Linked DNA regions of Larkinella insperata. The protein of the gene in region 1 binds, or shares a complex with, the protein of each later gene. Links are inferred from orthologs where the notes say so. Each region holds a gene or a part of one and is shown on either strand. Other genes may lie near its edges.

What was found.
Region 2: the proteins of accD (region 1) and OQ371_RS24645 are in contact, whole or in part, in a solved structure (PDB 8UXZ), measured with the Escherichia coli proteins. The link is inferred for Larkinella insperata from one-to-one orthologs.

Annotation. Positions count from the first base shown.
Region 1 is NZ_CP110973.1:1,753,999-1,757,311, reverse strand. What follows is about bases 177-3,164. They hold accD (acetyl-CoA carboxylase, carboxyltransferase subunit beta), read left to right. Parts: upstream 177-1,243; coding sequence 1,244-2,086; downstream 2,087-3,164. Other genes in these bases: OQ371_RS07095 (T9SS type A sorting domain-containing protein), read right to left, coding at 3,077-3,164; OQ371_RS07100 (radical SAM protein), read left to right, coding at 2,093-3,070; OQ371_RS07110 (DNA alkylation repair protein), read left to right, coding at 458-1,156; OQ371_RS07115 (NADPH-dependent FMN reductase), read right to left, coding at 177-380. Outside these bases: more of OQ371_RS07115, read right to left, coding at 1-176; more of OQ371_RS07095, read right to left, coding at 3,165-3,313.
Region 2 is NZ_CP110973.1:6,110,276-6,113,491, forward strand. The notes cover bases 36-2,926. They hold OQ371_RS24645 (acetyl-CoA carboxylase carboxyltransferase subunit alpha), read right to left. Parts: upstream 2,013-2,926; coding sequence 1,059-2,012; downstream 36-1,058. Other genes in these bases: OQ371_RS24635 (site-2 protease family protein), read right to left, coding at 36-419; OQ371_RS24640 (HAD family hydrolase), read right to left, coding at 382-1,047; OQ371_RS24650 (MBL fold metallo-hydrolase RNA specificity domain-containing protein), read right to left, coding at 2,154-2,926. Outside these bases: more of OQ371_RS24635, read right to left, coding at 1-35; more of OQ371_RS24650, read right to left, coding at 2,927-3,216. UniProt on the Escherichia coli protein: Component of the acetyl coenzyme A carboxylase (ACC) complex. First, biotin carboxylase catalyzes the carboxylation of biotin on its carrier protein (BCCP) and then the CO(2) group is transferred by the carboxyltransferase to acetyl-CoA to form malonyl-CoA.

The DNA.
Region 1 (3,313 bases):
TGATTGGCCGACAGGCCCACCAGCGCGAGTTTTTTGTTGGCCAAACCGCTGGGATAGCTCATGCCGTCGATAAACGCCTTCAGCACGCCCGGGTAGGAGTTGTTGTATTCCGGAACGATAAACACCATCTTTTTGGCCCGCTCCACTACCTCTTTGTACCGGTTGAATTCAGGATTTTTTCCCGTATTTTCGTACAAAGCCGTCGTCACAAAATCGGGGGGAAGGCCGCTCAGATCGAGAACTTGACTCGAGACGCCCAGTTGTTCGAAAATTCCGTGGTAATAATCGGCGATGTGGCGCGACATGGAATTTTTGCGGTTTGTGCCGACAATGATGATGATGGGACTTTCGCTTATCGGTTCGGTAGGGTTTGTATTCATCCGCTTAAAGTTCGTTCATCCGAGGTGGTTCGGTTGCTCCAATAACAACCCATTCTAGTTTTAGTTCGAGTACTGCGATGACTTACGAAGACGTTAAAGCTGAGTTACTGGCGCTGGGCAATCCCGAAAAAGCCAGCTTTTTTAAACGGTTTTTCAAAACGGGGCCGGGGCAATACGGTGAAGGGGATCAATTTCTGGGTATTTCCGTGCCGCCCCAGCGCGTTGTTGCTCAAAAATACCGGCTGCTGCCGCTCGACGAAACCGAAAAGCTCGTCCGCGACCCGTTTCATGAGTGCCGTCTGACGGGCTTGATTATCTGGACCAACCAGGCCCGGCGCTCCGGGGAGGCAAACCGCAAACTTATTTTTGATTATTATCTCCGGAATAAATCGTTTGTTAACAACTGGGATCTGGTTGATACGAGTTGTCCGGAAATCGTCGGAACGTATTTGCTCGACAAAGACCGTAGCGTTTTGTACGAACTCGTGGGGGAGAACCAGTTGTGGTCGCAGCGGATCGCGATGGTGTCGACGATCGCATTTATCCGCAAAAATCAGTTTCAAGACGCTTTTCAGCTGGCTGAGCGGTTGCTGGATCACCGGCACGATTTGATGCACAAAGCCGTTGGCTGGATGCTGCGGGAGGTCGGAAAAAAGAATTCGGACGCCCTTGAGGAGTTTCTGCACGACCATGCCGGACGGTTTCCGCGCACGGCTCTGCGTTACGCAATCGAGCGATTTGAACCCGCCCGCCGAAAGTACTATCTTGCACTATAACCGTGCCTGCTGTTTTCTTATTATCTTTGCCCCCTGCTTTGTAAGCAAATTCTTGAATACGAACTGTTAACTGGAGACTGACACCCTATGTCGTGGTTTATCCGTAAAGAAAAAGGGATCAATACACCGACCGAAATGAAGCGCGAAGCGCCGGACGGTTTGTGGTACCAATGCCCGAATTGCAAGAAAATAATGCACACGCGGGAGCACAAGCTAAACGCTTACACCTGCGTACACTGCAACTACCACGAGAAAATTGGTTCGGAAGCGTACTTCTCGCTGCTTTTCGACGACGGAGCGTTTACCGAATTGGATGCTAACATGACTTCGGCCGACCCGCTGAAGTTTGTTGATACGAAGCCGTATCCGGAGCGGGTGAAAGCCAGCATTGCCAAAACGAACCTGAAAGACGCGGTTCGGTCGGCTTACGGCAAAATGAATGAGCAGGATGTTACGGTGGCCTGTATGGATTTCAATTTCATCGGCGGCTCCATGGGCTCGGTGGTGGGTGAGAAGATTGCACGGGCTATTGATCATTCACTGAAAACCCGGACCCCGTTCCTGATGATTTCACGGTCGGGGGGCGCCCGGATGATGGAAGCCGGTTATTCGCTGATGCAAATGGCCAAAACCTCGGCCAAGCTGGCGCTGCTGTCGAACGAGAAAATACCGTATGTTTCCCTGCTGACCGATCCGACAACCGGGGGCGTTACGGCTTCTTTCGCCATGCTGGGCGATTTTAACATCGCCGAACCGGGCGCCCTGATCGGGTTTGCCGGGCCGCGGGTGATTCGCGAAACCATCGGTAAAAACCTGCCCGAAGGGTTTCAGAGCGCCGAGTTTGTCCTCGAACACGGTTTTCTGGACTTTATCGTCGATCGGAAGGACCTGAAAGATAAGCTGACGACCTTGTTTAAAATGTTGCAGTAACAGCCCATGCGTCTGGTTTCCCACCCCGTCTTGTGCAACTACTACGTGACCTATCGCTGCAACGCGAGCTGTAGTTTTTGTGATATCTGGGAGCGTCCTTCGCCGTATGTGACGCTGGAAAACGTGCGCGACAACCTGCGGGATCTGAAGCGGCTGGGCGTTCGGGTGGTTGATTTCACGGGGGGCGAACCGCTGCTGCACCGCCAACTGGACGAATTCCTGCGCGAAGCCAAGAAGCTCGGTCTGATTACCACTATCACGACCAACGGCCTTTTGTATCCGAAATACGCCGAACGGTTGCGGGGCCTGATTGACATGCTGCATTTTTCTCTGGATTCGCCGATTGCCGAGGAACACGACCAATCGCGCGGTGTCAAGTGCTTTGATAAAGTGATGGAGTCCATCGCCCTGGCCCGGCAATTGGGGGAGCGGCCGGACATTCTGTTTACGGTGTTCGAGCACAACGTCCACCAGATCAAACAACTGCACGAAGAAATCTGCCTGCCCAACAATTTGGTGCTGATCCTGAACCCGGTTTTCGAATACAACGAGGTGGAAACCGGGGCCGGATTTACCGAAAAGTCGTTACAGGAAATGACGTGGTGGGGCAAACAGAAAAACGTATACCTCAACGACGCTTTCATTCAGCTCCGGCGCGATGGCGGCAACCACGTTGAAGACCCGGTTTGCCTGGCAGGCAGCACCACGCTCGTCATCTCGCCCGAAAACAAACTGGTGTTGCCGTGTTACCACCTCGGGTTGAAAGATTTCCCCATCGAGGGCGATTTGTACAACCTGTACCGTTCGGAGGAAGTGCAGAAGCTGGTGGCGCTGGAGGGCCGGCTGCCGGGCTGTGAAGGTTGCGCCATCAATTGCTACATGCAGCCTTCGTTTGCGGTGGAAATGAACCGGTATTGGTGGAAAGCCCTGCCGAGCACCTTGAAATACAACCGCATCAAAGGCACCTGGAAACAGCTCTTTTGAGCGGCCTTATTGCTTCAGCACTTTGCTGGTATACACCCGCCCCCGCACCGACGTTCTAATCAGATACAGACCCGGTGCCAGTTTTTCAGGCCCGATTCGCTCTTCAATCTCCTGCGACGCTTTCCGGGTGGTCACTTCCTGAATCAACCGGCCCTGGTTGTCCAGCAACTGAAACGTGGCCGTGGTGGGTTTACGGCTCTTTAGCTTCACCAGGAAGCGGTTCGGGGATGGACTCGGGTAAGC
Region 2 (3,216 bases), 4.4 Mb from region 1 along the record:
AGGTGCGTAAAACCGTACCAGAGCACCACCAGCGCCAGCACAAATCCCGCCAGCGGACCGGCAATCCCGATGTCGAAAAACTTTTTACGGCTGTTAATGAAATCCTGAATCCGGATGAAAGCCCCCAAGGTACCGAGCGTTTGCCCGATGCCAAACCAGAGCGGAATGTAGTAGGGCAACGTGACCCGGACGTGATGGTAGCGGGCCGTAAAAAAATGCCCGAATTCGTGCACCGTCAGAATTGCCAGAAACGGGATGGAATAATGCAACCCGTCCCAGAATTCGGGCCAGCCGATACCGTGTTCCGGGTCCAGAAAAAAACGACCGTAAATCCATTCCGCACCAGCCGCGGTCGTCGAAAACAGCGTAAGGACGAAAAGGCTAGCTTGAATGAGGTACGTCCTCGTTTGTGGATTCATCGCGAAGATAATCAAGAATCGTCAGGGGCGGTTGTACCTGCACCGCCTGAATACCTAACTCGGCAGCCGCCCGGATGTTATGCGGATTGTCGTCTAGAAAAAGGGTCTCTTCCGCTTGCAGCCCCGACGTATTCAGCACGTACTGGTAAATCTCCGGCGACGGTTTGGCCAGCCTCACCTCGTACGAATAATACACCCGCTCGAACAGGTCTTCGAGCGGTGGCTGCCCCATTTCGGAAAATATTTTATTGACCTTGGCAATGTGAATAGCGCTGGTGTTGCTCAGCAGAAACAGCCGGTATTGGCCCCTAAGCTCCCGAATGCGCTGGACCCGTTCAACAGGCAAATCGAGCAGGACGGTGTTCCAGGCGGTATCAATCACCTCGTCGGCCCAGGAATCATTTTTCAATAACTGCCGAACGTGCTGCCGAAAACCGTCGTCGTCAATCAGCCCCGTTTCGTACTGCAGCGTCAGACCGTGTTCGCGCCAGAGCGCTTCCACTTCGTCTTCACTCAGGCCAGAAAGCACGGCAAAATTTCGGATAGGCCCCCGCAGATCAATCGGGATGATGACGTCGCCGAGGTCAAAAATGATGTTTTTAATACCGGGTTTTAAAACACCTGCCATTGATGGTTCAATTATTCAAGTACCACTCCCATTGCACAGAATTTCTCGATCCGCTGATCGATGCGTTCTTCGGGCGTCAATTTATTTAACTCAGCCAGGGTATCGATGATGGTCTGTTTAATCCGCCGGGCCATTTCCGGGTGATCGGTATGGGCCCCGCCCTGCGGTTCCTCGATGATACCGTCCACGAGCTTGTTTTTCTCCATGTCGCGAGCCGTTACTTTCATGGCTTCCGCGGCCTGTTCCTTGTAATCCCAGCTCCGCCAGAGAATGGTCGAACAGTTTTCGGGCGAAATCACCGAATACCAAGTGTTTTCGAGCATCAGCACGCGGTCGCCAATGGCAATTCCGAGAGCCCCGCCCGACGCGCCTTCTCCGATGACAATACAAATAACCGGCACCTGGAGCATAAACATCTCCTTCAAGTTGCGGGCAATGGCTTCGCCCTGACCGCGCTCTTCGGCTTCCAGACCCGGAAAGGCGCCCGGCGTGTCGATCATCGTGACGATGGGCTTGTTGAATTTCTCGGCCAGTTTCATCAGCCGCAGCGCCTTGCGGTAGCCTTCCGGATTGGGCATTCCAAAATTCCGGTGCTGGCGTTGCTTGGTGTTTCGTCCTTTCTGCTGACCGATCAGCATGACCGTCTGGCCGTCGATCTCCACAAAACCGCCCACCATAGCCGGGTCATCCCGAACGGTGCGGTCGCCGTGGAGTTCAACGAACTGCTCGCTCATCAACGCGATATAGTCAAGCGTGTAAGGCCGGTCTGGATGGCGGGAAAGCTGTACGCGCTGCCAGCGGGTAAGGTTGTCAAAAATCTCCTTACGAAGTTTTTCGATGCTGATTTCCAGCGACGCTACAGCTCCAGTGACATCTACGTTACTGGTTTCGGCCAGTTTTTTCATTTCGACCAGTCGTACTTCTAAATCAGCGATGGGTTTTTCAAAATCCAAATACGTCCTCATCCAAAAATGGGTTGGGTTACCAATGTTTTACTGGCAGCCCCACTTACCTCCAACACACAGGGGTAAGCGGAAACCGACGACTGGTAACTTTTTTTCAGTTGGCAAAGTTAGCGGAAAATCCGGATCAGCAACCTTCCAATGTTATAACTCGTACTCTTGCCCCTTGGCCGGGAGTTCTACCTGATTAAATCCTTCCTCCTGTAGGGTCTGCTGAAAAGCCACCATACTTGTGTAGTCTCCGTGGACCAGAAAGATTTTTTTGAGCCTGTCGGGCGACTGGTGTTTCACAAAACGAACCAGGTCGTCGCGGTCGCCGTGGCCGCTGAACACGTCGGTGCGCTCCACTTTTGCCAGGACGGGTTCTTCCTTGTCTTTGATCGAGATCGTCGGCTGGCCGTTCAGCAGCCGCCAGCCCAGCGTCCCCTCCGCGCAATAGCCGATGATCAGAATGGTGCAGTACGGATTGCTGATGTTGGCCGCGACGTGCTGTTCGACCCGTCCACCCTGAACCATCCCCGACGACGAGATGATGATACAGGGTTGGTTGTAATTGGAAACCTCCCGGCTGGCCTTTGAACTTTCCAGGTATTCAAAATTGGCGAAGTCGAACAACGACTCGTTTTCGTCGTAATAGTCCTTGGCTTCCCGGTTCAGGAGCCGCAGATTTTTCTGGTAGACCTTCGTGCTTTCCAGCGCCAGCGGACTGTCGGAGAAAACTTTAATGTTCTCGAATCCCTGTTCCGTATACAACCGGTTAAGCGTGTAGAGCAGCGCCTGCGTGCGGCCCACCGAAAAAGAAGGAATAATCAAACGGCCCGGAATGTCGATACACGTCCGCTTAATTACGTCGGCCAGCACCGACTCCGGAGTTTGGGTATCGATGTGCAACCGGTTGCCGTAAGTCGACTCGCAAATCAGGTAATCAACCGGCGGCAAGGGTTCGGGATCGGCCAGCAGCGGGTAGTTCCGACGGCCAATATCGCCCGAAAAACCGATGCTTTTCTTCTCGCCGTTTTCGTAGACGTTGATGACAAGGTGGGCCGCACCGAGTAAGTGCCCGGCCGGAATAAACGTAACATCCACGCCATCGGCCAGCTTAAACTTCCGGTTGTATTGGATCGTGACCACACTCTCCATGGACTCACGCACCTGTTTTTCCAGAAACAGGTCTTTCTGCAGCGAAGCAAATTTCTTGCGGACCTTC